2 regions of the Ramlibacter tataouinensis genome follow, and region 2 is predicted to be linked to the other one. Evidence: riboswitches for the same ligand, from Rfam matches in the RefSeq annotation. Region 2 holds a riboswitch; the other holds the start of a gene.
The links. Region 2 has a riboswitch for thiamine pyrophosphate ahead of UC35_RS00275 (purine-cytosine permease family protein). Riboswitches for the same ligand answer to the same signal wherever they lie in the genome.
Positions count from the first base shown of each region.

Region 1 (14,586 bases), 2.1 Mb from region 2:
CCACCTCCTGCGCTTCACGCATCATCGCCGCGGCCAGCTCGCGCGAAAGCGGGTACTGGCAGATGTCGACCAGGGTCGAGTGCGACAGGCTGCTGATCGGGTTGAAGGTGGCGTTGCCCCACAGCTTGAGCCAGATCTCGCTGCGGATGTCCTCCAGCACCGGCGCCTTGAAGCCGGCGTTGACGAAGCAGGCGGCGAGCATGTGCACGCGCTCGCTGGAGCTGCCGTCGAGCTCGCCCAGCGGGAAGCGGTCGCCTTCGATGTGGCGGATCACGCCCGGCGCGATCAGCTCCGAGGCGGGGTAGACGACGCAGCCGATCACGCGCTGCGGGTCGATGCTGGCGGCGATGCGGCCCTGCGGGTCCACGCTGCTGACGCCCTGGCCCTCGTGCGGCCCGCCGTGCTTCTGGAAATACCAGTAGGGAATGCCGTTCTGCATCGGCACGATGACCGTGTGCGGCGCGAGCAGGTGCGGCAGCTGGTCGAGCACGCCCTCGACCTGGTGCGCCTTCATCGCGAGGATCACGACGTCCTGCGGCCCGGCCAGCGCGTAGCTGTCGGTGGCGTGGACGTCGCGGGCGGTGTGCTCCCAGCCGTCGGCGGTGACGAGCTTGATGCCGCGCTCGCGGATCGCCTCCAGGTTGCGGCCGCGCACGATGAACGTGACGTCCTCGCCCGCCAGGGCGAGCTTGGCGCCGACCAGGCCACCGATGGCCCCGGCTCCGATGATGGCGATTTTCATGTTGAGTCCTTCAAGTTGGAAAACCGTATCGGTTGGCCAGCCGGCCGATGCCGTCGATCTCCACCTCGACCAGGCTGCCCGGCTTCATCGAGCCGACGCCGACCGACGTGCCGCACAGGATCACGTCGCCAGGCAGCAGGGTCATGTCCAGGGAGATGCGGCTCACGAGCTGGGCCACCGAGAATGTCATGTCGCTGATCGGGTACTGCTGGCGCACCTGGCCGTCCAGCACCGTCTTCACCGTGAGGGTGGACGGATCGAGCCCGGTGGCGACCACCGGGCCGATCGGGCAGAAGCCGTCCAGGCCCTTGGAGCGCGTCCATTGCGCGAACGAGGCGTCGCGGAACAGGATGTCCGCCACCGTCACGTCGTTGGCGCAGGTGTAGCCGAACACGAAGGACAGGGCTTCGCTCTCGGTGGCCGCGCTGCAGCGCTTGCCGATGACGATGCCGAGCTCGCCCTCGAAGGCCACCTTGCCGCCGCCGCGCGGCAGCGGGATCGGCTCGCCGTGGGCGCTCCAGGAATTGGGCGACTTCAGCAGGTACAGCGGCTCCTCCGGGTGCGCCAGGCTCAGCTTGGCGCGCAGCTCGCCGAAGTTGTTCCACAGCGCGATCACCTTGGTCGGCTCGACGGGGGCAAGCAGCTGCACCTGGCTGAGCAGCGCCGTGCGGCCGGTCGGCTCGTTGTGGCCGAACATCTGGCCGCGGTGCTCGACCACGATGTCGTCGTGCAAGGTGCCGAATGAGGCCTCGGCGCCGTCGATCCGGTAGCGGACCCAGCGGGTGTGTTTCATTTGTGGTCTCAATCAAAAGGCAGCCAGGGCAGCTCCACCAGCGAGGCGGTGAGCTCGCCGATGCCTGCGGCATCTCGGCTCATGCGCACGCCGCTGGCGCGCAGCCGCGCCTGCTGCGGGAGGGCCGGATCGGCGGGGTCGATGAAGCCGACGACGGGCTTGTCCATGTGGCGGGCGATCCAGTCCGTGCAGGCGTCTTCCTCGGCGCTGTCGATCGCGCCCAGGAGCACCACGGCGTCGGTTCCCCAGTGATCCTTGAACATCTGGAGCGACCCGAGGTGCGTGCGGCCCGGCGCGGGCAGGCACACGACCTTCGAGGCGCCCAGGCCGAACATCGGCAGCTGGCGTTCGACGTCGCGCGCGAGCGCGGGCTCCCCCGTGACGATGCCGATGCGGCCAGGCTCCATCAGACGCCGACCTCGCAGGCCGTGGCCTGCGCCCAATCGAAACGGCGGTGCGCGCAGGGCTTGTAGCGCAGCACGCGCTCGTGGATCGCCGTGGCCAGGAAGGCGGCGTCGTAGGCCTTAAGCAAGTGCGGCTGCCGCGTCTCGATGTAGTGGCGGATGCGCGCCTGCGGATCGGGGCTGTGGCGCAGCAGCGCGTCGTAGGTCGCGCGGTCCCAGTGCCAGCGCAGGCCGAGTTCGTAGAAGGCTGCGTGGTAGGCGTCGAGCGCGGTTTCGGTGCTGGTCAGGACCGGTGGCAGGTCGTTCATCATCATCGTCTCCTCGAAGGAAGGAATGAAGTGACTGTAGAAATCGGCCACGATAAATAACAGTCAATTGTTTTTATCCAGACCATCAGCGCCACGTGATGCTTCGCTTCAGATCGCGCCTTCGTCGCGCAAGGCCTTCATGTCGCCCGCGGTGTAGCCCAGCTCGAGCAGCACCTCCTCGGTGTGCTCGCCGAGCAGCGGCGCGCGGGTGACTTCGGTCGGGCTGTCGGACAGCTTGATCGGGTTGCCGACGGTCAGGTGCCGCCCGCGCGTCGGATGCTCCACCTCGACCACGGTGCCGCTCTGGCGCAGCCACGGGTCCTCGGCGATCTCCTTCATCGACAGGATCGGCCCGCACGGGATGTCGTACTGGTTCAGGATCTCCATGGCCTCGAACTTGGTCTTGCTCATGGTCCACTGCTCGATGCGCGCGAAGATGGGCTTCAGGTGCAGCAGGCGCGCCTGCGGCGTCGCGTAGGCCTCGTCGGTGATCCACTCTTCCTCGCCGATCACCTTGCACACCGCCGGCCACACGGCCGCCTGCGTGATGAAGTAGATGTAGGCATTGGGATCGGTCTCCCAGCCCTTGCAGCGCAGGATCCAGCCCGGCTGGCCGCCGCCGGAGGCGTTGCCGGCGCGCGGCACGGCGTCGCCGAACTTGCCATCCGGGTACTGCGGGTATTCGTGCAGCGAGTGCGCGCGCTCCAGGCGCTGCTGGTCGCGCAGCTTGACGCGGCACAGGTTCAGCACCGCGTCCTGCATGGGCGCCAGCACCTTCTGGCCGCGGCCGGAGCGCGTGCGGTGATACAGCGCCGTCACGATGCCCAGCGCCAGGTGCAGGCCGGTGCCGCTGTCGCCGATCTGCGCGCCGGACACGACCGGCGGGCCATCGTCGAAACCGGTGGTCGAGGCGGCGCCGCCGGCGCACTGCGCGACGTTCTCGTAGACCTTGCAGTCCTCGTAGCGTCCGGGGCCGAAACCCTTGACCGATCCGACGATCATGCGCGGGTTGAGCTCGTGGATGCGCTCCCACGTCAGTCCCATGCGCTCCATCGCGCCGGGCGCGAAGTTCTCCACCAGCACGTCGCAGTGCTTGATCAGCGACTCCAGCAGCTGCTTGCCCCCGCGCGATTTCGCGTTCAGCGTGACCGAACGCTTGTTGTGGTTCAGCATCGTGAAGTACAGGCTGTCCACGCCGGGAATGTCGCGCAGTTGCCCGCGCGTGGCGTCGCCTTCGCCCGGTCGCTCGACTTTGATCACGTCGGCGCCGAACCACGCCAGCAATTGGGTGCAGGTGGGGCCGGACTGCACGTGCGTGAAGTCCAGGATGCGCACGCCGCTCAAGGCCTTGTCGTCCATCTCTCTATCTCCGAAGTTTCAAATCGTGTTGCGGGCCGGGTAACAGGCGCTAGGCGCGCGCGGCCATTTCCAGTTCGGTCAGGCGCTTGCGCAGCTGCTGGTCCTGCTCGAAGCGCTCGGTCTCGTCGCGGATGACCGCGGCCACGCCGCTGACGCCGCCGTCCTCGCCCTGGAGCAGGGCCACCGTGAAGGCGATCGACAGCCGGCGGCCGTCCTTGTGCAGCGCCGGCACGCGCAGCAGCGAGGTGCCGTAGCGCGTCGTCCCCGTGGCCACCGTCTTGGCATAGCCCTCGTTGTGGCGCGCGCGCTGGCGTTCGGGAATGATCAGGTCCAGCGCCCGGCCCATGGCCTCGTCCTCGGTGAAGCCGAAGATGCGCGTGGCCGCCGGATTCCAGTACGCGATGTTCCCGTCGGTGCCGGCGACGACAACGGCGTCGCCGATGGCCTGGATCAACTCTTCGTGATCGATCGTCATGGTCGCCATTGACTCCTCGTGATGGATGCAGCGCGGCGTGGAGCCCCCTTCGCTTGAGTGCACTGTGCGGGAGGCGGCGACGGCGGGCCGTTGACCGGGGTCAAGATTCAAAAAAAGCTCGCGCGCAACGCGTGTCTGTTTTCAGCTCAACGGGAAAACCCGAGTTCTTGACCGCGGTCAATCAGCGCAAATATTCACAGGCGTAAACCGTGATCGCCGTGCAGGCGTTTCGGCTGCCCGGGCCCAGAAGTTCAGATAACGACGAAGGAGACAACGGTCATGAGGAAGTACAGATTGCTACTGGCCGCCGGTGCGCTCGCATCCTGCTGCCTGGCCGCCTCGGCCCAAACCTGCGAGGGCGGCGTGTATCTCAACCCGCAAGTGATCCGCGGCGAAGGCACGCCGCAGGTCGCCCGGGCGGCGCAGGAACTGTCCGAGTTCATCGGCCGCGGCGGCCTGTCGGCCTCGCCGGTGGTCAACGTCAGCAGCCTCGAGGAGGCCGTGGCGGCCGTCAAGGGGCCCCGGCCGCCCTGCTGGGTCTACGGCAACCCGGTGGTGGGGCTGGCCTCCGGCTACAAGCCGATCGCGGTGAACACCGAAGAGATCAAGGCCGCGATCCTGTTGCTCGGTGACCTCGGCAGCGAGAAGGACCCGAAACCCGTGGAGCTCTCGCAGCTGAAGCCGGATGAACAGGCCCAGGTGCTCGACCGGCTGAGGCAGGCGACCTGCTTCGGCATGCAAAGCGGCGTGACCACGGCGCTGGTGAAGGCCGAGAAGCGCTGCGGCAAGGTGGCCGACGTGCCGCCGAAGATCGGGCTCGGCCAGAGCTACCTGCCGACGAAAGCCGCGTTCGAGTGGCGCCCGGACCGCTGGGTCGGGGTGATCACGCGCGTTCAGGGCGCGCGTTCGGCTTCGATGCACAACCAGATCGGCGCCGATCCGAAGATCCACCACGCGCGCCTGTTCGTCATCCCCACCAAGCAAACCAGCTGGGGCTACGGCATCTATGTGCGGCACGACACCCCGGCCGACGTCGCGGCGCGCACGCTGGCGCTGTTCGACGGCCTCAAGAGCAAGCCGCCGAGCCCCTCGCTCGCGCGCGCGCTCGATGTGGGCGCGAAGTTCGAGTTCGATCCCCTGAAGGGCTCCGAGGTCGACGCGATGCGCGTCGCGCTCGACATGGCGCTTTAGCCACAGATGCCACGGCCGGTCCCGAATGGGACTGGCGCGCGGTCGGCACGCGCCGCTATACTGCCGCTGCTCCGGGGTGCGAGCGGCCCTTCGAAAGAAGGCCGGTATCGCTGAGATGGTGAGTCCAAACCCGTGAACTTGAACCGGTTCGTACCGGCGTAAGAAGAGCTGACAGTGTCCCTGGCCCTCGCGGGCCCCGCGTCCTGCCATCCCTGGAGCAAACGATCACTTGCTCCAAGGATTGGCCCATGAACGCACCCGACAAACTCGTCCAGTTGCTCGCCCTCACGCGCGAGCCCTTCCCCGCCTCGACCAAGGTCCACATGCCCGGGCAGCTGCACCCGGGCGTGCGGGTGCCGATGCGCGAGGTCCAGCTCACCAACGGTGAGGCGGTCACGCTCTACGACACCTCGGGCCCGTACACCGAGCCGGGCGCGCAGATCGACGTGCGGCGCGGGCTGGCGGGCCTGCGCGATGCGTGGATCGCCGCGCGCGGCGACACGGAAAGCTACGAAGGCCGCTTGCGGCAGGCGCTGGACGACGGCACGAAGAACGAGGCGCGCGAGGGCGAGCGCATCGCCGCGCTGCGCGCCCAGGCGGCGGCCCTGCAGCGCACGCCGCGCCGCGCCAGGGCGGGCGCGAACGTCACGCAGATGCACTATGCGCGCAAGGGCATCGTCACGCCGGAGATGGAGTTCGTCGCGTTGCGCGAGAACGGCCGGCGCGAGTGGATGCGCGAATACCTGGCGGATGCGCAGAAGAATGCGCGCCTGGCCGGCAACCCGATGGGTGCGGCGATCCCCGACATCATCACGCCCGAGTTCGTGCGCGACGAGGTGGCGCGCGGCCGAGCGATCATCCCCGCCAACATCAACCATCCCGAGACCGAGCCGATGGCGATCGGGCGCAACTTCCTGGTGAAGATCAACGCCAACATCGGCAACTCCGCCGTGACCTCGTCGATCGAGGAGGAAGTGGAAAAGCTGGTGTGGGCGATCCGCTGGGGCGCCGACACGGTGATGGACCTGTCGACCGGCAGGAACATCCACACCACGCGCGACTGGATCGTCCGCAACTCGCCGGTGCCGATCGGCACCGTGCCGATCTATCAGGCGCTGGAGAAGGTCGGCGGCGTCGCCGAGGACCTGAGCTGGGAGATCTTCCGTGACACGCTGATCGAGCAGGCCGAGCAGGGCGTGGACTACTTCACCATCCACGCCGGCGTGCGGCTGCCCTTCATCCCCCTCACCGCGAAACGCCGCACCGGCATCGTCTCGCGCGGCGGCTCGATCCTCGCGAAGTGGTGCATCTCGCACCACAAGGAGAACTTCCTCTACACCCACTTCGAGGAGATCTGCGAGATCATGAAGGCGTACGACGTCAGCTTCTCGCTCGGCGACGGCCTGCGCCCGGGCTCGGGCGCGGATGCCAACGACGAGGCGCAGTTCGCCGAGCTGCGCACCCTGGGCGAGCTCACGCAGCTCGCCTGGAAGCACGACGTGCAGGTGATGATCGAAGGCCCGGGCCATGTGCCGATGCACATGATCCAGGCCAACATGACCGAGCAGCTGCGCCACTGCGGCGAGGCGCCCTTCTACACCCTGGGTCCGCTGACGGTCGACATCTCGCCCGGCTACGACCACATCGCCTCGGCCATCGGCGCCGCGATGATCGGCTGGTTCGGCACCGCGATGCTGTGCTACGTCACGCCGAAGGAGCACCTCGGCCTGCCCGACCGCAACGACGTCAAGCAGGGGATCATCGCCTACAAGATCGCCGCGCATGCGGCCGACGTCGCCAAGGGCCACCCTGGCGCGCGCGCCTGGGACGAGGCGCTGTCGAAGGCGCGCTTCGAGTTCCGCTGGCAGGACCAGTTCAACCTGTCGCTCGACCCGGAGACGGCGAAGGACTTCCATGACGAGACCCTGCCGGCCGACGGCGCGAAGGTCGCGCACTTCTGCTCGATGTGCGGGCCGAAGTTCTGCTCGATGAAGATCACGCAGGACGTGCGCGAGTTCGCGGCGGCGCAGGAAGGCATGGCGGCCAAGAGCGCGGAATTCAAGGCCGCCGGCGGCGAGATCTACATCCCTGTCCGCCAGGAGTAGCCCCATGAAGATCGGTATCGCAGGGGCAGGCCTGGTGGGCCGGCTGCTCGCCTTCCGGCTGGCGCGCGCCGGCCACGCGGTCGAGGTGTTCGACCCCGCCGCCGACGCGCAGGCGCGCGGCGCCGCCGGCTGGACCGCCGCGGGCATGCTGTGCCCGGTGGCGGAACTGCAATGCGCGGACGAGCACGTGTTCGCGCTCGGGCTGCGCTCGCTGGAGCTGTGGCCCGAGATCGCGGCGCAGCTCGACGTCGATCTCGAAGTGCGGCGCGAGGGCAGCCTGCTGTTCGCCCATCGGGGCGACGAAGGCGCGGCCGCGCGCACCATCGACTTCCTGACGCGCAAGGCGCCGCCGGGCTTCGAGCCGCAGCCGATGACGATGGCCCAGGCGCGCGAGCTGGAGCCGGCGGTGCAGGGCCCGGCGCATGCCTGGCTGCTGCCCGGGGAAGGCAGCCTGCACACGGTGCAGGCGATGCAGGCGCTGGCGGCGGCGGCGACGCGCGCCGGCGCGCGCTGGCACTGGGGCCGCAGCGTCGAGCGGCTGGAGCGCGGCGCACTGTGGAGCCGGGGCGAGCGCCATGCGTTCGACTGGGTGTTCGATGCGCGCGGCGCCGGTGCCCGGCCGGAGCTGCCGGTGCGCGGCGTGCGCGGCGAAGTGTTCACGCTGCACGCGCCCGGGGTGGCGCTGCGCCGTCCGCTGCGCCTGCTGCACCCGCGCCACGCGGTGTACCTGGTGCCGCGCGGCGGTGACCAGGTGGTGGTCGGCGCCAGCTCGATCGAGAGCGAGGACCGCTCGCCGGTGTCGCTGCGCACCACCGTCGAACTGCTGGCCGCGGCGCACAGCCTGGTGCCCGAGCTCGGCGAGGCGCGCATCGTGCTGGCCGACACCAACCTGCGCCCGGCCCTGCCCGACAACCTGCCGCGCGTCGAGGCGCAGCCGGGCATCACGCGCCTCAACGGCCTGTACCGGCACGGCTGGCTGATCGCGCCGGCGATGGTCGAGCAGGCGCTGGAGGCCTTGGCATGATGCAAGTCACCCTGAACGGCGAGGCGCGCGTGCTGCCCGCAGGCGCCACGCTCGCCGACCTGATCGCCGGCCTGGCCCAGCCGCCGCAGTGGCTGGCCACCGCCGTTAACGGCGAATTCGTCCCGCGCGCGTCGCGCGCGCAGCGGCCGCTGCGCGACGGCGACGCCGTCCTCACTTTCCAACCCATCACCGGAGGCTGACCATGGCATTCCAGATCGCCGGGGTCGAGCTCGAGAGCCGCTTCTTCCTCGGCACCGCACGCTACCCTTCGCCCGCCGTGCTGGAGCAGGCGATTGCCGCCTCGGGCGCGCAAGTCGTCACCGTCGGCCTGCGGCGCCAACTGGCCGCTGGCGGCACGCCCAACGACCTCCAGCTGATCCGCGACAGCGGTGTGCACGTCTTGCCCAACACCGCCGGCTGCCACACGGCACGCGAGGCCGTGAACATCGCTCGCATGGCGCGCGAGCTGTACGAGACGAACTGGATCAAGCTCGAGGTGATCGGCGACGAGTACACCCTGCAGCCGGATCCCTTCGAGCTGCTCGCCGCCGCCAAGGAGCTGGTGAAGGACGGCTTCGAGGTCTTTCCCTACTGCACGGACGACCTGGTGGCCTGCCAGCGCCTGCTCGACGCCGGCTGCCGCGTGCTCATGCCCTGGGGCGCGCCGATCGGCTCGGGCCAGGGCCTGCTCAACCCGACGGCGCTGCGCACGCTGCGCGCGCGCCTGCCGGGCGTGCCGCTGGTGGTCGACGCCGGCATCGGCTCGCCCAAGGACGCGGTGCAGGCGATGGAACTCGGCTACGACGCCGTGCTGCTCAACTCGGCGGTGGCGCTGGCCGACGACCCTGTCACGATGGCGCGGGCGTTCCGGCTGGCGATCGAATCGGGCCGCCTGGCCTACGAAGCCGGCGTGATGGCCAAGCAGGAGATGGCGGTGCCGACGACGCCGGTCACGGGCCGGCCGTTCGTTCTATGAGCGCCGCACGGCCGGCGCAGGACACGAAGTGTCAAGCGTGGGGGCACCCATGAGGCCGATCGTCTGGACCGTTTCGGGCAGCGGCGCCGGCCTGCAGGCGGACCGGCGCGCGCTCGAGGCGTTCGGCGCGCACGGCTGCAGCGCCGTCGCGGCGCTGACCGCGCAGAACGCCGTCGGCGTCGAGGCGGTCGAGCCGGTGGCCGCCGCCATGCTCGATGCGCAGCTCGCGGCGCTGGCGCGCGACATGCCGCCGGTGGCCATCAAGACTGGCCTGCTGGGCTCGGTGGCCAACCTCGACGTGGTGGTGCGCTGGATCGACCGGCTGCGCGAGTCGAATCCCGCGCTGGCCGTGGTGGTCGACCCGGTGCTGGACGCCGGCCCGGGCGCGGCCTTCGGCGGCGAGGCCTGGCCGCGCGCCTATTGCGAACGGCTGCTGCCGCGCGCCACGCTGCTCACGCCCGATCGCGCGGCGGCCGCGGCGCTGCTGGGCCTGCCGCCCTTGCGCGGTCGCCACCAGGTCGAGCAAGCCGCGCGCCGCCTGCGTGCGGCGGGCGCGGCGGCCGTCGCGATCGCCGGCGGCGACGCGGCGGAGGGCGTCGCCGCCGACTTCGTCGATGCGCCGTGGGCCGCCGGCTGGCTGCGCCTGCCGCAGGTGCAGGCCATGCCGCGCCCCGAAGCCACGGGCAGCGTCTTCGCCGCGAGCGCGACCGCCGCGCTCGCACTGGGCTTCGTCGAGATCGAAGCCGTGGTGTTCGCCACGATGGCGAACGCGCAGGCCCTGCGCGAGCCGTTCCCGGCCGGCGGCGGCGCGGTGCCGGGGCACCCCGCGCCCGGGTTCGCCCGGCGCATGGCGCACCTGCCCGAGTTCGTCCGCGACCCGCAGCAGGTGCAGCCGGGCTTCGCGCCGCTGCGCAGCGCCGACCTCGGCCTGTACGCGATCGCCGACAGCGCGGACTGGATCGCGCGCGTCACGGCCGCCGGCGTGAAGACCGTGCAGTTGCGCATCAAGGACCGCTCGCATCCGCGCCTGCGCGAGGAGGTGCGGCGCGCCGTCGCGGCCTGCGAGCGCGCCGGCGCGCAGCTGTTCGTCAACGACCACTGGCGGATCGCCCTCGAGGAGGGGGCCTATGGCGTGCACCTCGGCCAGGAGGACCTGGACGAAGCTGACCTCGGCGCCATCGCGCGCGCCGGACTTCGGCTGGGGATCAGCACGCACTCCTGCTGGGAGGTGTGTCGCGCCTGGGCGCTGCGCCCGAGCTACATCGCCTGCGGGCCGGTGCATCCGACGGCGGCCAAGAAAATGCCCTGGATCCCGCAGGGCAATGCCAACCTGGCGTACTGGTGCGGCGTGCTGCCGCTGCCGGTGGTCGCCATCGCCGGCATGGACCCGGCGCGCGCGGCGCAAGCGCGGCAGTGCGGCGCCGCTGGCGTCGCGGTGATCAGCGGCATCACGGCGGCCGCCGATCCCGAGCAGGCCATCAGCGACTACCAGGCTGCGATGCAGGCTGCGCCGCGCGGGGCCGCCGAGACGCCGCCGCTGCCCCGGCCGACGCTGCTGCGGGCACCGGCGCTTCCCGACGGCCGCGCATGAGCTTGCTGCCCAGCGCCGGGGCCGCGCTGCGAGGCGCCCCTGGCCCTGAAGGCCTGGACTAGAATTTGGCGTATCGGGAAAGCAGCCTCCCGGCCCCGCAAGGGATAGACGGTGTCCCGTCCAAGCGCTGGCAACTCGCACATGGAGTTTGACCGTGGACACCGCCCTGCCTTCTTCCATTTCTCCCCAGGACTTCATCGACCGGCTCGGCACGCCCGAGGCCCCGTGGGTGCTCGACGTGCGCCGCGACGAGCGCTTCGCCGAAAGCGACCGCATGGCGCCGCGCGCGCAGCGCTGCGCCCCGCAGGACCTCGCGCGCCTCGCGCGGGAACACGCGGCTCGCGAGGTGGTCGTGTACTGCGTGCACGGGCACGAGGTCGGCCAGGACGCCGCCGCGCAGTTGAATGCCGCCGGCTGGCGCGCGCGCTGGCTCGAAGGCGGCTTCGAAGGCCTGGTTGCCGCCGGCTTGCCGACGCTGCGCAAGCGGCCGGACCTGGGCCTGGCCAGCGGGCAGCCTTCGCGCTGGATCACGCGCGCGCGGCCCAAGATCGACCGCATCGCCTGCCCCTGGCTGATCCGCCGCTTCATTGACCCGCAGGCGCAGTTCTTCTACGTCCCGACCGGGCAGGTGTTCGCTGAAGCGAGGCGCCTGCAGGCCGTCCCTTACGACATCCCGGGCGCACCGATCGAGCACGAGGGCGGGCAGTGCAGCTTCGACACCTTGCTGGCGGCGGTCGACCTGCGCGATGCGGCGCTCGAGGGGCTCGCGCGCATCGTTCGCGGCGCCGACACCGACCGCCCGGAGCTGGCGCCGCCATGCCGCGGCCTGCTCGCCGTGTCGCTCGGCATGTCGGCGCTGCACGCGGATGACCACGCGATGCTGGAAGCGATGCTGCCGGTCTACGATGCGCTCTTGGCCTGGTGCCGCCGCGCGCAGGGCGAGGTCCACAACTGGAATCCACAGTCAATGAAAGCCGCCGCATGAGCCGCACGGCCGCTCCGAAGGCTCATGGCACCGCAGCCCGCAGCCCGCAGGGCGGAGGTTTTTGTATGAACGAAGCGGAGGTGACCTTCGCGCAAGCCTCCCGCTTCTGGCTCAAGCTCGGTTTCATCAGCTTCGGCGGCCCGGCCGGGCAGATCGCGGTGATGCACCGCGAGCTGGTCGAGCGCCGGCGCTGGATCTCCGAGCGGCGCTTCCTGCACGCGCTGAACTACTGCATGCTGCTGCCCGGTCCCGAGGCGCAGCAGCTGGCCACCTACATCGGCTGGCTGCTGCACCGCACCTGGGGCGGCGTGGTGGCGGGCGGCCTGTTCGTGCTGCCCTCGCTGTTCATCCTCATCGGCCTGAGCTGGGTCTACGTGGTGCATGGCCAGGTGCCCTGGGTGGCGGCGCTGTTCTACGGCATCAAGCCGGCGGTGGCGGCCATCGTGCTGCATGCGGTGTGGCGCATCGGCAGCCGCACGCTGCGCAGTCCGCGCCGGGTGCCGTTGTTGTGGGCCATCGCGGTGCTGAGCTTCATCGGCATCGCCTGGCTGGACGTGCCCTTTCCCTGGCTGGTGCTGGCGGCGGCGCTCGCCGGCGCGCTCGGCGGCCGCTACCTGCCGGACCAGTTCCCCGGCGCCGCCGGCCACGGGGGCGATGCCGACCCGCACGGGGCGGAACGCTATGTGATCGACGACGACACCCCGCCGCCGCCGCACGCGCGATTCAGCCGCGCACGGCTGGCCGGGATCGTGGCCGCGGGCGCGTTGCTCTGGCTGCTGCCGATGGTGGCGCTGCTGGCCTGGCATGGCTGGCAGGGCACGCTGGCGCAGATGGCCTGGTTCTTCACCAAGGCCGCGCTGATGACCTTCGGCGGCGCCTACGCGGTGCTGCCCTACGTCTACCAGGGCGCAGTCGAGCATTTCCAGTGGCTCACGCCGGCGCAGATGATCGACGGCCTGGCGCTGGGCGAGACCACGCCGGGGCCCCTGATCATGGTGGTGGCCTTCGTCGGCTTCGTCGGCGGCTGGACACGCCAGGTGCTGGGGCCCGACATGCTTTTCGCCGGCGCGGCGCTGGCGGCCACGGTGGTCACCTGGTTCACCTTCCTGCCCTCCTTCCTGTTCATCCTGGCGGGCGGGCCGCTGGTGGAGGCGACGCACGGCCAGCTGAAATTCACCGCGCCGCTGACCGGCATCACGGCCGCGGTGGTGGGCGTGATCGCGAGCCTGGCGCTGTTCTTCCTGGTCCATATCGCGCGGCCGGCCGGCGCCGCGCAGGTCGACTGGGCGGCGCTGGCGATCGCGGCCGTCGCAGCCACCGCGCTGCTGCGCTTCAAGGTGGGCGTGATCCCGGTCATCGTCAGCTGCGCCCTGGCCGGGCTGGGCTTGCACTGGTTCTGAATCCGGCGGCTCGCCGTATCATGGTCTGCTCACTTCGACAGCCATCGCATGAACATCCTGATCACCGGCGGCAGTGGTTTTCTCGGGGCGCGGCTTGCCGGCGCCTTGCTCGCGAAGGGCAGCCTGGGCCTGGCCGGCGCGGCGCCGCGCGACATCAGCTCGATCACCCTGGCCGACCGGGCGCCCCCGCCCGCCGAGCTGGCCGGCGATGCGCGCGTGCGCTTCGTGGGCGGCGACCTCAACGAGCAGATCGCGGCGGGCCAGTTGCCGGCCGCCGCCACCGATGCCGTGTTCCACCTCGCCGCCGCCGTCAGCGGCGAATGCGAGGCCGACTTCGACCTCGGCATGCGCAGCAATTTCGACGCGACGCACGCGCTGCTGGAAGCCTGCCGCGCGCTCGGCAGCCGGCCCACGGTCGTCTTCGCCAGTTCGCTGGCGGTGTTCGGCAAGCTGCCGGGCCAGCCGATGCCGGCCGTGATCGAGGACTTCACGCTGCCGACCCCGCAAAGCAGCTACGGCACCCAGAAGTACGTGGGCGAGCTGCTGGTGGCGGACATGACGCGCAAGGGCTTCATCCGCGGCCGCAGCGTGCGCCTGATGACCGTCAGCGTGCGCCCCGGACGGCCCAACGGCGCGGCCTCGGGTTTCCTGTCCGGGATGATCCGCGAGCCGCTGGCGGGCCTGCAGGCCGCCTGCCCGGTCGAGCCCGACACGGTGGTGGCCCTGTCCTCGCCGGCGCGCACCATCGAAGGCATCATCCGCGCCGCCGAAGCCACCGACGAGCAATGGGGCCCGCTGACCGGCATGAACCTGCCGGCACTGCGCACCACGGTGGGCGAGATGGCGGCGGCGCTGGAACGCGCGGCCGGTCCGCAGGCGGTGGGACTGCTCGATTGGACGCCCGACCCGGCGATCCGCAAGCTGGTCGACACCTGGCCCGGCAACGTGGCGGCGGCGCGCGCCCAGGCGCTGGGGCTTTCGGCCGACACCGACTTCGATGCGATCGTGCGCGAGTACATCCGCGAGAACCCGCAAGCGGTCAAGCTGCCGGTGAACTAGGGCCTCCCCAAAATGCCGCGTTTCGCCGCCAACCTGTCCATGCTCTATCCCGAGCTGGACTTCCTGGACCGCTTCGAGGCCGCCGCGCGCGACGGCTTTGCCGCCGTGGAGTACCTGTTTCCCTACGCCTACGAGCCGCGCGAGCTGGCGGCGCGGCTGGCGGCCCACGGCCTG
Region 1 covers NZ_CP010951.1:2,105,795-2,120,380, reverse strand. The annotation lists gene UC35_RS10230 (2-dehydropantoate 2-reductase) at 1-742, opposite strand, end outside; gene UC35_RS10225 (fumarylacetoacetate hydrolase family protein) at 753-1,535, opposite strand; gene UC35_RS10220 (hypothetical protein) at 1,544-1,942, opposite strand; gene UC35_RS10215 (hypothetical protein) at 1,942-2,298, opposite strand; gene frc (formyl-CoA transferase) at 2,356-3,606, opposite strand; gene UC35_RS10205 (PAS domain-containing protein) at 3,656-4,081, opposite strand; gene UC35_RS10200 (hypothetical protein) at 4,361-5,272, shown strand; TPP riboswitch at 5,335-5,454, shown strand; gene thiC (phosphomethylpyrimidine synthase ThiC) at 5,521-7,377, shown strand; gene thiO (glycine oxidase ThiO) at 7,382-8,401, shown strand; gene thiS (sulfur carrier protein ThiS) at 8,398-8,601, shown strand; gene UC35_RS10180 (thiazole synthase) at 8,604-9,377, shown strand; gene UC35_RS10175 (thiamine phosphate synthase) at 9,427-10,968, shown strand; gene UC35_RS10170 (chromate resistance protein ChrB domain-containing protein) at 11,123-11,953, shown strand; gene chrA (chromate efflux transporter) at 12,019-13,353, shown strand; gene denD (D-erythronate dehydrogenase) at 13,402-14,412, shown strand; gene otnI (2-oxo-tetronate isomerase) at 14,425-14,586, shown strand, end outside.
Region 1: it holds a riboswitch for thiamine pyrophosphate, as region 2 does, so the genes downstream of both, thiC (phosphomethylpyrimidine synthase ThiC) here and UC35_RS00275 (purine-cytosine permease family protein) in region 2, are expected to answer to the same signal.

Region 2 (14,586 bases):
GCCGAATGCGGCCGGCCTTCGCGCGCCAGTTGCTGCGGACTGGCCACCAGCAGGCTGCGGGTCAGCGCCAGTCTTTTGACGACCAGGCTGCCGCTGTCGTCGACCGAAGCCCGCACGCGCAGGGCGACGTCGATGCCTTCCTGCACCAGGTCGATGACGCGGTTGGTCACCACCATGTCGATGCGCACATGGGGATGGTCCTTCAGGAACGGCGGCAGGATGGGACCGACGGTGGTCTGCGCCAGCGTCACCGGGCAACTCACACGGATCGTGCCGCGCGGCTCGTTCTGCACCAGCGCGACCGCCTGCTCCGCCGCCTCGGCTTCCTCACGGATGGCGACGGCATGCCGGTGATAGAGCTCGCCCGCTTCCGTCAGCGAGAGCTTCCGGGTGGTCCGCTGCAGCAGGCGCACGCCCAGCCGCTGCTCCAACTCGCCCAAGCGCCGGGACAGCTTGGACTTGGGGATGCCCAAGGCACGGCCGGCCGCCGCGAAGCCGCCCCGGTCCACCACCTCGGCGAAGTACACCATGTCGTTGAAGTCTTGCATGGGCTGCTCCATCGTCCTATTATCAGGACAATGTAATGCACAACAGCTGTCTTATCAATAGATTGACCCGTACTCACAATCAATCCCAAGCCAATCGGCCCAACATTGATTCAAGGAAAGGTCAGCCATGAGACTGCTTCACATCGACTCCAGCCCGCTGGGCGGCAACTCGGTTTCCCGCGAATTGACGCAGCGCGTCGTCGCCCAGTGGCGCGCCACGCATCCGCACAGCCGGGTCGAGCACCTCGACCTCGCCAGGGAAGCCCCCAGCCACCTGAACCTCGATTCACTGGGCTTCCGCCTGGGCGTGAATGCCGAAGGCCTGTCGGACGCGCAGCGCCAGGAAAACGAACTGTCGGAAAAGCTCGTCAGCCAGTTTCTCGCGGCGGACGTGGTCGTCGTCGGCGCGCCGATGTACAACTTCTCGGTGCCGAGCCAGCTGAAGGCCTGGATCGACCGGGTGGCGCAGGCCGGCCGCACCTTCAAGTACACCGAAAAGGGCCCGGTCGGCCTGGCCGCCGGCAAGACGGTGATCGTCGCCTCCTCGCGCGGCGGCATGTACTCGACGAACCCGGCCCTCACCTCGCTCGACCACCAGGAGAGCTACCTGAAGACGGTGTTCGGCTTCTTCGGCATCACCGACGTCCGCTTCGTGCGCGCGGAAGGCGTCGCGATGGGAGAGGAAGCGAAGCAAAAGGCACTCGCCAACGCGGACATCGAGATCAAGGCCGCGGTGACCGAAGCGGCGAACGACGAAGCGGCTGCGCTCGTCGCCTGAGGAAGATGCCGGGATCGCCCCGGCATCTTGTTCACTTCCTCGAATAGATCTGGTCGAAGCTGGCGTTGTCGGCGAAGTGCTCCTTGTCGGCCTTCGCCCAGCCGCCAAAGGCCTGGTCGATGGTGAACAGGTTGATCTTCGGGAACTGCTTGGCGTACTTGTCCTGGGCCTTCTTCGAAACCGCCGGACGGTAGAAGTTCTTGCCGATGATGTCCTGGCCTTCCTCCGAGTAGAGGAACTTCAGGTACTCCTCGGCCACGGCGCGCGTGCCCTTCTTGTCGACGTTGCGGTCGACCACCGTGACAGCGGGCTCGGCGAGGATGGACAGGGACGGCGTGACGACGTCGAACTTGGCGCCGAACTCCTTCTCGAGCAGGTAGGCTTCGTTCTCCCACGCGATCAGCACGTCGCCCTGGTTGCGCTGGGCGAAGGTGATGGTGGAGCCGCGCGCGCCGGTGTCGAGCACCGGCACGTTGCCGTAGAGCCGGGCCACGAACTCGCGCGCCTTCGCATCGCCGCCGTACTTGCGCTTGGCGAACTCCCAGGCCGCCAGGTAGTTCCAGCGCGCGCCGCCCGAGGTCTTGGGATTCGGCGTGATCACGCTGATGCCGGTCTTGGCCAGATCGTCCCAATCCTTGATGCCCTTGGGGTTGCCCTGCCGCACCACAAGCACGATGGTCGAGGTGTAGGGCGAGGCGTTGTGCGGCAGGCGCTTCTGCCAGTCCGCGGGCACCCAGGCGCCGTTCTTCGCCAGGGCGTCGGTGTCGCCCGCCAGCGCCAGCGTGGCCACGTCCGCGTCCAGCCCGTCGATGATGGAGCGGGCCTGCTTGCCGGAGCCGCCGTGCGACTGCTTGATGGCCACGTCCTGTCCGGTCTTGGCCTTCCAGTACCTGGCGAACGCCTGGTTGAACTCCACGTAGAGCTCGCGCGTGGGGTCGTACGAGACGTTGAGCAGGGTCAAGGACGGCCCCTGCGCGAACGCCGGCACGACCGAAAGCGCCAGTCCCAGCGTGGCGGCCAAGGGAATCTTGATAAAGTCGCGGCGTAGGCTCATGGTTCGTTTCCTGTTGTGATGGGGCGGATTCTGGAAGCCGCTTCATCGAACTGGAACGACTAAGTTTTCAGTTGTTTATCCGCATAAGCTAATCGCTAATCAGCACCCAGGAGTTCGCGCATGGCCCGCACCGTCCATTGCATCAAGCTCGGCCGCGAGGCCGAGGGCCTCGACTTTCCCCCCTATCCCGGCGAGCTCGGCAAACGCATCTACGAAAACGTGAGCAAGGAAGCCTGGCAAGGCTGGATCAAGCACCAGACCATGCTGGTGAACGAGAACCGCCTGAACCTGGCCGACCAGCGAGCGCGTGAATACCTCAAGCGCCAGATGGAGAACCATTTCTTCGGCAGCGGCGCCGACGTGGCGGCAGGCTACGTGCCCCCGTCGCAGTAAGCCGCGCCAATGCCGCCGGAGGCGGTGCAGTGGGCTAGCGACGGCATGCCGCGCAGCACCCGCTTCGATGACGTCTACCGCAGCAGCGCCGGCGGCCTCGCGCAGGCGCGCCATGTGTTCCTCGACGGCTGCGGCTTGCCGGCAGCCTGGGCCCATGCGCCGCAATGGCGCATCCTGGAAACCGGCTTCGGCCTGGGGCTGAACTTTCTGGCAGCCTGGCTCGCCTGGAAGGACGATCCCGCGCGCCCCGCCCTGCTGCATTTCATCTCCGTCGAGGCCTGGCCTGTGGCAGCCGGCGACCTGCTGCGCAGCGCGCAGGCCCATCCCGAACTCCAACCATTGGCACAGGAACTGGCGGACCAGTGGTTCGGCCTGGTGCCGGGCGTGCATCGCCTGGCGTTCGAAGGCGCACGCGTGTTGCTGACGCTGCATGTGGGCGATGCGGGCGAGATGCTGCGGCGCGAAGCCTTCACCGCCGATGCGGTGTTCCTCGATGGCTTCGATCCGCGATGCAACCCCGACATGTGGAGCCTCGACCTGATCAAGGGCGTGGCCCGGCACTGCCGGCGTGGTGCCGGGCTGGCCAGTTGGACCGCCTCCGGCGAGGTGCGGCGCGCGCTGGCGCAATGCGGCTTTCGCGTCGAGAAGGTGGATGGCCTGCCGCCCAAGCGGCATTGCACCCGGGCGCGATTCGACCCCGCTTGGGAGCCGCGCGGCCTGCGCAGCGGCGCGACCCGGCCGCCCGAGGATGCCGTGGTGATCGGCGCCGGGCTGGCCGGCACTGCGGCGGCGGCCAGCCTGGCGCGCCGCGGTTGGGCCGTCACCGTGCTGGACGCAGCCGCCCAGCCGGCGGCCGGGGCCTCGGCCCTGCCCGTGGGCCTGCTGGCGCCCCACTTCTCGCCCGACGACAACCTGCTGTCGCAACTGAGCCGATGCGGCGTTCGCGTGACCATGCAGCAGGCGGCGATGCTGCTGCAGGAGGGCCGGGACTGGCGCCGCAGCGGCGCGCTCGAGCACCGGGTCAGCAAGGGCGCTCCGGAGGGCAAGGTCGATGAGGCGCAGGCGGCCTGGAGCCGCCCGGCCCAGCCGTCCGAGAAGCAGGCGGCGCTGCTCGCAGACGCCAGCCCGGCCCTCTGGCATGAGCAGGCGGCGTGGGTCCGGCTGCCCGCGCTGGTGCGCGCCTGGCTGGCGCAGCCCGGCGTGAGCTGGCGCGGCGGTGTCGCGGTCGATCGGATCGAGCGCGACGGCAAGCGGTGGCGCGTGGTCGATGCCCAGGGCCGCGAGGCCGCTTCAGCCGCCTTGGTCGTCATCGCGGCGGCGCACGACAGCGCGCGGCTGGCCGGACACCACTTCAGGCTGCAGCCGGTGCGCGGGCAGATCGCCTGGGCCGTCCAGCACGACGAACTCCGGTTGCCGGCTTTCCCGGTGAACGGCAACGGGCATTTCATCCCGGCGGTGCCTCATGAAAGCGGCTTCGCGTGGTTCTGCGGCTCGACCTACGGGCGCGGACAGACCGACACCGCGCCCAACGATGCCGACCATGCCGCCAACCTGCAGCGGTTGCAGGAGTTGCTGCCCGCGCTGGCCGGGCCATTCGCGCAGGCCTTTGCCGGCGGCGCCGTCCAGCAGTGGGCGCAGGTGCGCTGCGCTTCGGCCGATCGCCGCCCGCTCGCGGGCGAGCTCGAACCGGGCCTGTGGGTGAGCACCGCCATGGGCTCGCGCGGGCTGACCTTCAGCGCCTTGTGCGCGGAGCTGCTGGCGGCACAGTTGCATGATGAGCCCCTGCCTCTGCCGGAGCGCCTGGCGCAGGCGCTGCACCCCGCGCGGCAGGCGCAACGCTAGTGTCCTGTCCCACTGAAACTTGGCATTTCGCTGCGCCGTATCGGGGCGCAGGCAAGGCGTGGGTGCGGGTCAAGCCTGAGCGGCTTGACCCGTGGCCGCAACGCGGCATGCGCCCCGATACGGCACAGCCCGAAGGGTTCGGCGCCTGCGGGGCCCTCGGCGGGCGCCCATAGGGGGTCAAGACGCCCAGTCTTGACCCCCTATGGCCACCCACCGATCATCCCCGCAGGCATCCGAACGAAATGTCAAGTTTCAGTGGGACAGGACACTAGGACGCTAGACCTTCTGCAGCAGTTCGTGCAGGCGCGCCGGGTCGGGCGGCTTGTCGAACAGTCCGTCGAGTCCGGCCAGTCGTGCCCGCACCCGCTCCCCGAGCGAAGCGCCGAGCTTGGTGGCGATGACGTGGGGAATCTGCCGCTTCCCTCCGGCCAGCTCCCTCAGCAACTCCCAGCCCTGCATGTCGGGCAGCTCCATATCGACCAGCGCGACCGCATAGTCGTTGTCGCGGGCCAACTCCAGCGCCTGCGCACCCGACTCGGCATCGTCGGCCTGCGTCAGGTCGACCAGGGACAGCTTGGCGCGCAGATACAGGCGCTCGTCGCGGTCGGCGCTCGCGATCAGGGCGCGCTTGCGCGGCGTGGCCTCCAATGGCGGCGGAAGGGTATCGGCCCCGTCCAAGTCGACATCGAGATCGAGCGGCGGCGCGAACAAGTCATCCATTGCATGCACCACCTCCGGCCACGAAATCGGCCGCTCGAAGGCGCCCCAGGCCTGCGCCGGCGCCCGGGACCCGATCCAGATGAACTTAAGCTGGTGTTCCTGCGGCAGGACGAGTTGGACGCCCGCTTCGTAGCTCTGCCCGTCGATCAAGGCCAAGGCCGGCTCTTCGGGGGCCCCGGGTTCCCACAGGGCATAGACCGTCTCGCGCTGCTCGGACAGCCGAAACAGCGAGTTGAGGGCGTGGCGCTCCACGTCCGAAAAGCCGATCACCTTGATGAAGATGCGCTGAGCCATCCCTGATGTGCTTGATGTTCGCCCGCGATTATGGCGGCCCGATGGCTCATCGCGGCCTTATCCGGCTTTTTGGCAATGCCCCTGGGCCGACCCGCGCCGATGCTGCTGCATAAGCTTATCCGCATAACGGCCGAATAAAAAAATAGTTTGGTTTCATAAGCTCGCTCCGTACATTGCGGCTCTTCCGGCCAAAACCGGGTCGCCAGCCATGTACCAGTACACAGAATTCGACCGACAGTTCGTCAGCCAGCGTGCTGCGCAGTACCGCGACCAGCTCGAGCGCAATCTTGCGGGCAAGCTCAGCGACGATGAGTTCCGGCCCTTGCGCCTGCAAAACGGCTGGTATATCCAGCGCTATGCGCCCATGTTGCGCGTGGCGGTGCCGTATGGCGAGATCTCCAGCGCCCAGCTGCGCGTGCTGGCCAGGATCGCCCGCGAGTACGACCAGCCCGATGCGGACCTGCTGCGCGAGGCGCAGGAGAAGCAGCTCGCCCTGGGCGAGGTTCCGGTGCCCGGCAGTAGCGCTTCGGTAGCCTCCCACCTGAAGACCGGCTACGGCCACTTCACGACCCGCACCAATGTCCAGTTCAACTGGATCCCGCTGAAGAAGAGCGCCGACGTCATGGACCTGCTGGCCGGCGTGAACATGCACGGCATCCAGACCAGCGGCAACACGATCCGCAACATCACCAGCGACGAGCTGGCCGGCATCGCGCCCGACGAGATCGCCGATCCGCGCCCTTTCTGCGAGATCCTGCGCCAGTGGAGCACGCTGCATCCCGAGTTCGCCTTCCTGCCGCGCAAGTTCAAGATCGCGATCAACGGCGCCGAAGAAGACCGCGCGGCGATCGGCTGGTACGACATCGGCCTGCAACTGCTGCGCAACCCGGCCGGCGAACTCGGCTTCAGGGTGCAGGTGGGCGGCGGCATGGGCCGCACCCCCATCATCGGCACCGTGGTGCGTGAGTTCCTGCCCTGGGATCAGCTGCTCAACTACGTCGAGGCAGTGATCCGCGTCTACAACCGCTACGGCCGCCGCGACAACCTGTGGAAGGCGCGCATCAAGATCCTGGTGAAGGCCGAGGGCCAGCGCTACATCGACCAGGTCGAGGAAGAGTTCCGCGCGATCGTCGAACACGACGGGGCACCCCACACGATCACCCGGGCCGAATTCGACCGCGTCGCGGCCTGCTTCGTGCCACCCGCGCTCCATCGCGAGCGCGACAGCGCGCAAAAGCGCATCCATGAGATCGTGCGCGCCGGCGCCGAAGCCGATCCGGCCTACGACCGCTGGTTGCAGCACAACGTGCACGAGCACAAGAACCCCGAATTGCGCGCCGTCACCCTCTCGTTCAAGCGCCTGGGCCAGGCACCCGGCGATGCCAACGCCGAGCAACTCGAAGCGGCCGCCCTGCTGGCCGAGCGCTTTTCTGCCGGCGAAGCGCGCGTCACGCACGAGCAGAACCTGCTGCTGCCCTGGGTCCATCAGGACGACCTGCCGGAGCTGTGGCATGCCGCCCGCGCCGCCGGTGTGGCGCGGTCCAACATCGGCCTGCTCACCGACATGATCGCCTGCCCCGGCGGCGACTTCTGCTCGCTGGCCAATGCGCGCTCGATCCCGATCGCCGAAGCGATCTCCCAACGCTACCAGGACCTGGACGAGCTCTACGACATCGGCGAGATCGACCTGAACATCTCCGGCTGCATCAACTCCTGCGGCCATCACCACGCGGGCCATATCGGCATCCTCGGCGTCGACAAGGACGGCAAGGAGTGGTACCAGGTGACGCTCGGCGGCGCCGATGGCTCCCACCTGTCGGGGCCGGCGACGCCGGGCAAGGTGGTGGGGCCCTCGTTCTCTGCTGCCGAAGTGCCCGAAGTGGTCGAGGCCGTGATCGACGCCTACCGGCGCGAACGCATCAGCATCGATGGCAAGTCCGAAACCTTCATCGCGACGCTGCGGCGGGTCGGCATCGAGCCCTTCAAGGCCGCCGCCAACGCCGCCCGCTTTGCGGAAAAGGAGGTGGCGTGATGGAACAGCTGCTGAAGATCCTGAGCGTGCAGGACCAGGAAGCCGAGGCCTCCTCCGGCGTGCTGCAACTGGCCAACGATGCGGACCCGCTGGAGGTTTCGCTCGAAGGCATCGCGCGCGTCGAGCTGAACTTCCCCAAGTTCACCGATGGCCGGGCGTTCAGCCAGGCCTGGCTACTGCGCCGCCGCCTGCGTTTCGCCGGCGACATCCGCGCCACCGGCGACGTGCTGATCGACCAGTTGGTGCAGATGCAGCGCAGCGGCTTCTCGAGCGCCGTGCTCAAGGAAGGCAAGGACCCGGCGGACGCCAAGCGGCAGTTCGATCGCTATCCGCAGTACTACCAGGGCGACGCGACCCAGCACTCCCCGCTGTTCCGGAGGACCGCGTGACCGCGGCCATGCCTCTGCCGGGCGCCGCGCGCCCCCGGGCGGTCGACCTGCACGCTCGCGCCTCCAGGAATTTCGAGGCCAAGCTCGCGTTGACCCGGGAGCTGCTGCGCCAGGCCGCGGCCCAGTACGCACCGCTGACGCAGGCTTCCAGCCTGGGCGCCGACGACGTGGTCATCACTCACCTGATCGAAACGCTGGGCCTGGACATCCCGGTGTTCGTGCTCGATACCGGCATGCTGCATGCGCAGACGCTTGAGCTGCTGGCGCGGACCCAGGCCAATCCGCGCCTGCGGGTGCAGGTGTACCAGCCGGTGAACGAATCGGTGGTGCACTTCGTCGGCCGCGAAGGCAAGGAGGCGATGTACCGCAGCGTGGAATTGCGCAAGGCCTGCTGCCACATCCGCAAGGTGGAGCCGCTGGCGCGCGCGCTCGAGGGCCAGCGCGCCTGGATCACCGGCCTGCGGCGCGAGCAGTCGGCAGCCCGGGCCGAGGTGCCGCTGCAGGACGACAGCGAGCCGCGCACCAAGTTCAATCCGCTCGCCGACTGGACCTGGGGCGACGTGTGGCACTACATCCGGCTGCACGGGGTCGACTACCACCCGCTGCACGACGAGTTCTATCCCAGCATCGGCTGCGCACCCTGCACCCGCGCCATCAGCCTCGGCGAGGATTTCCGCGCCGGCAGGTGGTGGTGGGAGGATGAAACCGTCAAGGAGTGCGGCCTGCACGTCAAGCATCAAACCAAGGAAGAAACCCTCTCATGAACGCCCGTGTCGATCCCCCGCTGCTCACGCGCGTGGGCAACCTGCACCTCGATGCGCTGGAAGAGGAAGCGGTCTTCATCCTGCGCGAGGTGGCCGCCGCGTTCGAGCGGCCCGCCCTGCTGTTTTCCGGCGGCAAGGATTCGCTGGTGCTGCTCAAGTGCGCCGAGAAGGCGTTCGGCACCGGGCGCGTTCCGTATCCGCTGCTGATGATCGACACCGGGCACAACTTCCCTGAAGTCACGCAGTTCCGAGACCTGCGGGCGAAGGAGCTGGAATCCGAACTGATCGTGCGCAGCGTCGAGGACTCGATGCAGCGCGGCACGGTGCGCCTGGCCCACCCGGGCGAGTCGCGCAACGCCCACCAGTCGGTCACCCTGCTGGAAGCGATCGAGGAATTCCGCTTCGACGCGCTGATCGGCGGCGCCCGCCGGGACGAGGAGAAGGCGCGCGCCAAGGAACGCATCTTCTCGCACCGCGACAGCTTCGGCCAATGGCAGCCGAAGGCGCAGCGGCCCGAGCTCTGGACCCTGTTCAACACCCGCCTCGCGCCCGGCGAGCACTTCCGCGTGTTCCCGATCTCGAACTGGACCGAGCTGGACGTGTGGCAGTACATCGAGCGCGAGGACATCGCCCTGCCCTCGATCTACTACGCCCACCAGCGCCAGGTGGTGGAGCGCAAGGGCCTGCTGGTGCCGGTGACCGAACTCACGCCGCCGCGCGACGGCGAGCAGGTGCAGACGCGCACCGTGCGCTTCCGCACCGTGGGCGACATCACCTGCACCTGCCCGGTGGAAAGCCCCGCCGCCAGCGCCGCCGAGGTGGTGCTGGAAACACTCTCGGCCGAGGTGAGCGAGCGCGGCGCGACGCGCATGGACGACAAGACCTCGGACGCCTCCATGGAAAAACGAAAGAAGGACGGGTATTTCTGATGTCGGCCCGCGATCTCCAGCAGCCTGCTGCCGTTCACCGTGCCGCCGAGCACGACCATGTCTCGGCCCTGCGCTTCATCACCTGCGGCAGCGTCGACGACGGCAAGAGCACGCTGATCGGCCGCCTGCTGGTCGACAGCAAGGCGGTGCTGCAGGACCAGCTCGCCGGCGTGCAGCGCTCGGGCGAAACCGACCTGGCGCTGCTCACCGATGGCCTGTCGGCCGAACGCGAACAGGGCATCACCATCGACGTGGCCTACCGCTATTTCGCCACGCCGGCGCGCAAGTTCATCATCGGCGACGCGCCGGGCCATGAGCAGTACACCCGCAACATGGTCACAGCCGCCTCCAGCGCCGACGCGGCGGTGGTGCTGGTCGATGCCACCAAACTGCAATGGCGCGACGCCGCCCTGGAACTGCTGCCGCAGACGCGCCGCCATTCGCTGCTGGTCAACCTGCTGCGCGTGCCCTCGATCCTGTTCGCGGTCAACAAGCTCGACGCGGTGGAAGACCCGGAACTCGCCTTCCGCCACATCGCCGGCGCCCTCGCCGGGTTCGCCGAAGCGGCGGGGATTGCCGTGCGGGCGATCATTCCGATCTCGGCGCTGAAGGGCCAGAACGTGGTGGAATCCACGCCCGGCTGGTGCGGCTACGAGGGCCTGTCGCTGCTGCAGTGGCTGGAGCAGCTCGATGTCGCCTCGGCCGAGGCCGACGAGCCCTTCGCCTTCCCGGTGCAATGGGTCGAAAAATTCTCCTCCTCCTCGGACACCAGCCAGGGCCGCCGAGTCTTCTGGGGCCGCATCGCCACGGGCAGCATCCAGCCCGGGCAGGAGCTCAAGGTCATGCCCGGCGGGCAGACTGCCAAGGTGGCCCAGGTGCTGAATCACGTGCGGCAGCCGGCCGAGGTACCTGCCGGCCACAGCGCCGGGCTGGTGCTGGACCGCGAGGTCGACGTCTCGCGCGGCGACTGGTTGCTGGCGCCGGACGCGCCCGCGCCGCTGCTCGAGCTGTCCGCCACCGTCGCGTGGATGGACGACGAGCCCCTGGTGGCCGGCCGTGCCTACTGGGCGCTCCACGGCCATCGCTGGGTCAAGGCGAAGGTCAAGCGCATCGTCCACAGGCTGGACATCGACACGCTGGCCCCTGGCGAGGCGCAGCAGCTCGAACCCAACGCCATCGGCCACGTGGAGCTCGCGCTGCAGGAGCCCTTGCCGGCTGTTCCCTACGCCGATTCCCGCAGGCTCGGCTCGCTCGTGCTGGTGGATACGGCCAGCCACAAGACCTCAGGGGCGGTGCTGGTTCGTTGAGCTTGAGCAAGTAGGGTGGCAGGCGCCGCCCTAAAATCCGGGGGTAGTCCCCCATAGACCCATCACATCAATGACTCACGTCGTCACCGAATCCTGCATCCGCTGCAAGTACACGGATTGCGTGGACGTCTGCCCCGTGGACTGCTTCCGCGAAGGGCCGAACTTCCTCATCATCGACCCGGATGAGTGCATCGATTGTGCGGTGTGCATCCCCGAGTGCCCGGTGAACGCCATTTATGCCGAGGAAGACACACCACCCGACCAGCTCAGCTTCATCAAGCTGAACGCCGAACTGTCCAAGCAGCCTGGCTGGAAGAGCATCACCAAGCGCAAACCCGCGCTGCCGGATGCCGAGGAATGGAAGGACAAGACCGGAAAGCTCTCCGAGCTGATCCGCCCCTAAAGGACTCATGGAAGCGAAGCTCGACCCCGAAGTGCTCAAGACCGCAGCCGCCCACGACGGCCCCATCGAAACCGATGCGGTCGTCGTCGGGGCCGGTCCCGTCGGCTTGTTCCAGGTGTTCGAGCTGGGCCTGCTGGAGATCAAGGCCCACGTCATCGATTCGCTGCCGCATCCGGGCGGCCAGTGCGTGGAGTTGTACCCCGACAAGCCGATCTACGACATCCCGGCGGTGCCGGTGTGCACCGGGCAGGAGCTGACCGACAGCCTGCTCAAGCAGATCGAGCCCTTCGGCGCCACCTTCCACTTCGGGCAGGAAGTCACCACTGTCCAGCGCCAGGACGACGGGCGCTTCTTTGTCGAGACCTCCAGGGGCACGCGCTTCCTCACCCGGACCATCTTCATCGCCGCGGGCGTTGGCGCATTCCAGCCGCGCACACTCAAGGTGGAAGGCCTCGACAAGTTCGATGGCACGCAGCTGTTCTACCGGGTCAAGAGCCCGGCCGACTTCGCCGGCAAGAACCTGGTGATCGTCGGTGGCGGCGACTCCGCGCTGGACTGGGCCCTGAACTTCGCGCAGGACGGTCCCCACCAATCGGAAAGCGTGGTCCTGATCCACCGCCGCGACGGCTTCAAGGCGGCGCCCGCCTCGGTCGCGAAGATGAGGGAGCTGTGCGAGTCGCACCAGATGCAGTTCCTGGTCGGCCAAGTGACCGGTTTCGAGGAAGAGGACGGCCGCCTGCAAGGCATCAAGGTCACCGCGGCCGACGGCGTGACGCGCGTCGTTCCGCTGGACGTGCTGCTGGTGTTCTTCGGCCTGTCGCCCAAGCTCGGGCCGATCGCCGAGTGGGGCCTGGACATCGAGCGCAAGCAGCTCGTGGTCGACACCGAGAAGTTCTCGACCAGCGTCCCGGGGATCTTCGCCGTCGGCGACATCAACACCTATCCCGGCAAGAAGAAGCTGATTCTCTCGGGCTTCCACGAGTGCGCGCTGGCCGCCTTCGGCGCGGCGCCCTTCATCTTCCCGGACAAGAAAATCCACCTGCAGTACACCACCACATCCCCCAAGCTGCACAAGGTGCTTGGCGTGGAAACCCCGGTGTTCGACTGATCGTTTGCAGCGCGTGCGAAGGCGGCGGCCTCGAGGCCGCTAGAATTGCTTCCGCGTGAATCACTCACGCATCCGCTAGGGGTGTTGCGCCGCAAGGCGTGACTGAGACAGTCCCTTTGAACCTGATTGAGGTAATCCTCGCGCAGGGAAGGCAACGATGACCACGACAACAGCTTCTTCTTCCGCGGCAGCAACGCTGCCCGCGAGCTCCGCGGCCAACCTGGCCCTCACCCCCGTTTCCTCGGCCGACCGCCTGTTCGGCTGGCGCGATCACGCGGCGCTTTGGTTCAGCCTGGGCGTCGGCCTGCTGGTGATGCAGGTCGGCGCCTATCTGGTCCCGGCCCTGGGCACCAGGGATGCGTTGCTCGCCATCGTCGCCGGCTCCATCCTCGGTGCCGGCCTGCTGGCCTGGGTCGCCAAACTCGGATGCGACAGCGGCCTGGCCAGCGCCGGCCTGATGCACGCGGTCTACGGCAGCGCCTTCGCCAGGCTGCCCGTGGTCCTGAACATCGTGCAACTGGTCGGCTGGGGCGCGTTCGAGATCGCGGTCATGCGCGATGCCACCGTGGCCATCGCGCAGCAGGCTGGCGCGACGGCCGGGCCGGCCTGGTCCCTGGCGGCAGCGCTCCTGTGGGGCGGGCTGCTGGCGCTGCTGGCCACCGGCTCCATGGTGCGGCTGGTCCGGCGGCTGATCTCGCGCATCGCGCTGCCGCTGGTGGTGCTTTCGCTCCTGTGGCTCACCTGGCAATTCCTCGGCATGGCGCAGTCGCAAGGCTGGCAGGCGCTGTGGAACCGGCCCGGCGAAGGCGGCATGGGCGTGCTGCCGGCACTGGACCTGGTGATCGCGATGCCGATTTCCTGGCTGCCCCTGGTCGCCGACTATGCGCGCCACGGTTCGAGCGGCCGCGCGGCGCTGCGCGGCACCTGGCTGGGCTATGCCCTGGCCAACGCCTGGTGCTACGCGCTGGGCGTGCTGGTCGCGCTGACCCTGCCCAGCCCCGACCTGGTGACGGCGCTCCTGCTGGCGCAGGGCGGCCTGCTCGCGCTGTCGCTGATCCTCATCGATGAAATCGACAACGCCTATGGCGATGCCTACTCCGGCGCCGTCTCCGCCCACAGCCTGGCGCCGCGCTGGACCATCCGGCGCTGGGGCCTGGTGATGGCACTGGCGTGCACGGGCTTCGCGCTGGTGCTGCCCATGCACGCCCTGGAGCCCTTCCTGCTGCTGCTCAGCTCGGTGTTCGTGCCCCTGTTCGGCGTGATCCTGGGCCGGCTGGCGTTCGGGGTCGATGCGGTGGCGCAGCTGGCGCGCGCGCGCCGGGCCAATGCGCTGCCGATCGCGATCTGGTTCGCCGGCGTGGCGACCTTCCACCTTTGCAAGGCCTACGCACCCAGCCTGGGTGCCGCCCTGCCCGCCCTCGCCCTGACCTTCGCGCTGGCCTGGGCCACGCGCAAGAGCCCCCGCTAAGCCGGCAAGGGCAGCAGCCGCGCGGACACCGGCGCGTGGCCGTGGTTCAAGGGACCATGGCCGCCGCCGGTGCGCACGCTCGCGCCGGTCGCGAGCGCGCGCCGCACGTACTCGCGCGCCTGCACCACGGCCTCTCGCAGGCCAAGGCCCAGCGCCAGCCCGCAGGCGATGGCCGACGACAGCGTGCAACCGGTTCCGTGCGTGTTGCCGCTGGCGATGCGCGCGGCGCGCAAGTGCTCGAAAGCCCCCGCATGCGCCAGCACGTCCACGACCTCCTCGCCCGGCAGGTGGCCGCCCTTGAGCAGCACGCCGCGCGCCCCCAGGGCCAGCAGGTCGGCCGCCGCCGGTTGCAGCGCCTCCGTATTCGCGAGCGGACGATCCAGCAGCAGTGAGGCTTCATCCAGGTTCGGGGTGACCAGCACGGCGCGCGGGAACAGCTCGCGCACCAGCACCTGCACCGTCTCCTGGGCGATCAGCCGGTCGCCGCTGGTGGCCACCATCACTGGATCCAGCACCACGTTCGGCAGGTGGTAGGTGTCGATGGCCCAGGCCACCAC
Region 2 covers NZ_CP010951.1:35,807-50,392, forward strand. The annotation lists gene UC35_RS00210 (LysR family transcriptional regulator) at 1-548, opposite strand, end outside; gene UC35_RS00215 (FMN-dependent NADH-azoreductase) at 676-1,326, shown strand; gene UC35_RS00220 (sulfate ABC transporter substrate-binding protein) at 1,358-2,380, opposite strand; gene UC35_RS00225 (oxidative damage protection protein) at 2,501-2,773, shown strand; gene mnmC (FAD-dependent 5-carboxymethylaminomethyl-2-thiouridine(34) oxidoreductase MnmC) at 2,783-4,615, shown strand; gene UC35_RS00235 (response regulator) at 4,892-5,629, opposite strand; gene UC35_RS00240 (nitrite/sulfite reductase) at 5,838-7,661, shown strand; gene UC35_RS00245 (DUF934 domain-containing protein) at 7,661-8,050, shown strand; gene UC35_RS00250 (phosphoadenylyl-sulfate reductase) at 8,059-8,814, shown strand; gene cysD (sulfate adenylyltransferase subunit CysD) at 8,811-9,743, shown strand; gene UC35_RS00260 (sulfate adenylyltransferase subunit 1) at 9,743-11,050, shown strand; gene fdxA (ferredoxin FdxA) at 11,121-11,453, shown strand; gene UC35_RS00270 (NAD(P)/FAD-dependent oxidoreductase) at 11,461-12,561, shown strand; TPP riboswitch at 12,629-12,728, shown strand; gene UC35_RS00275 (purine-cytosine permease family protein) at 12,719-14,029, shown strand; gene thiD (bifunctional hydroxymethylpyrimidine kinase/phosphomethylpyrimidine kinase) at 14,026-14,586, opposite strand, start outside.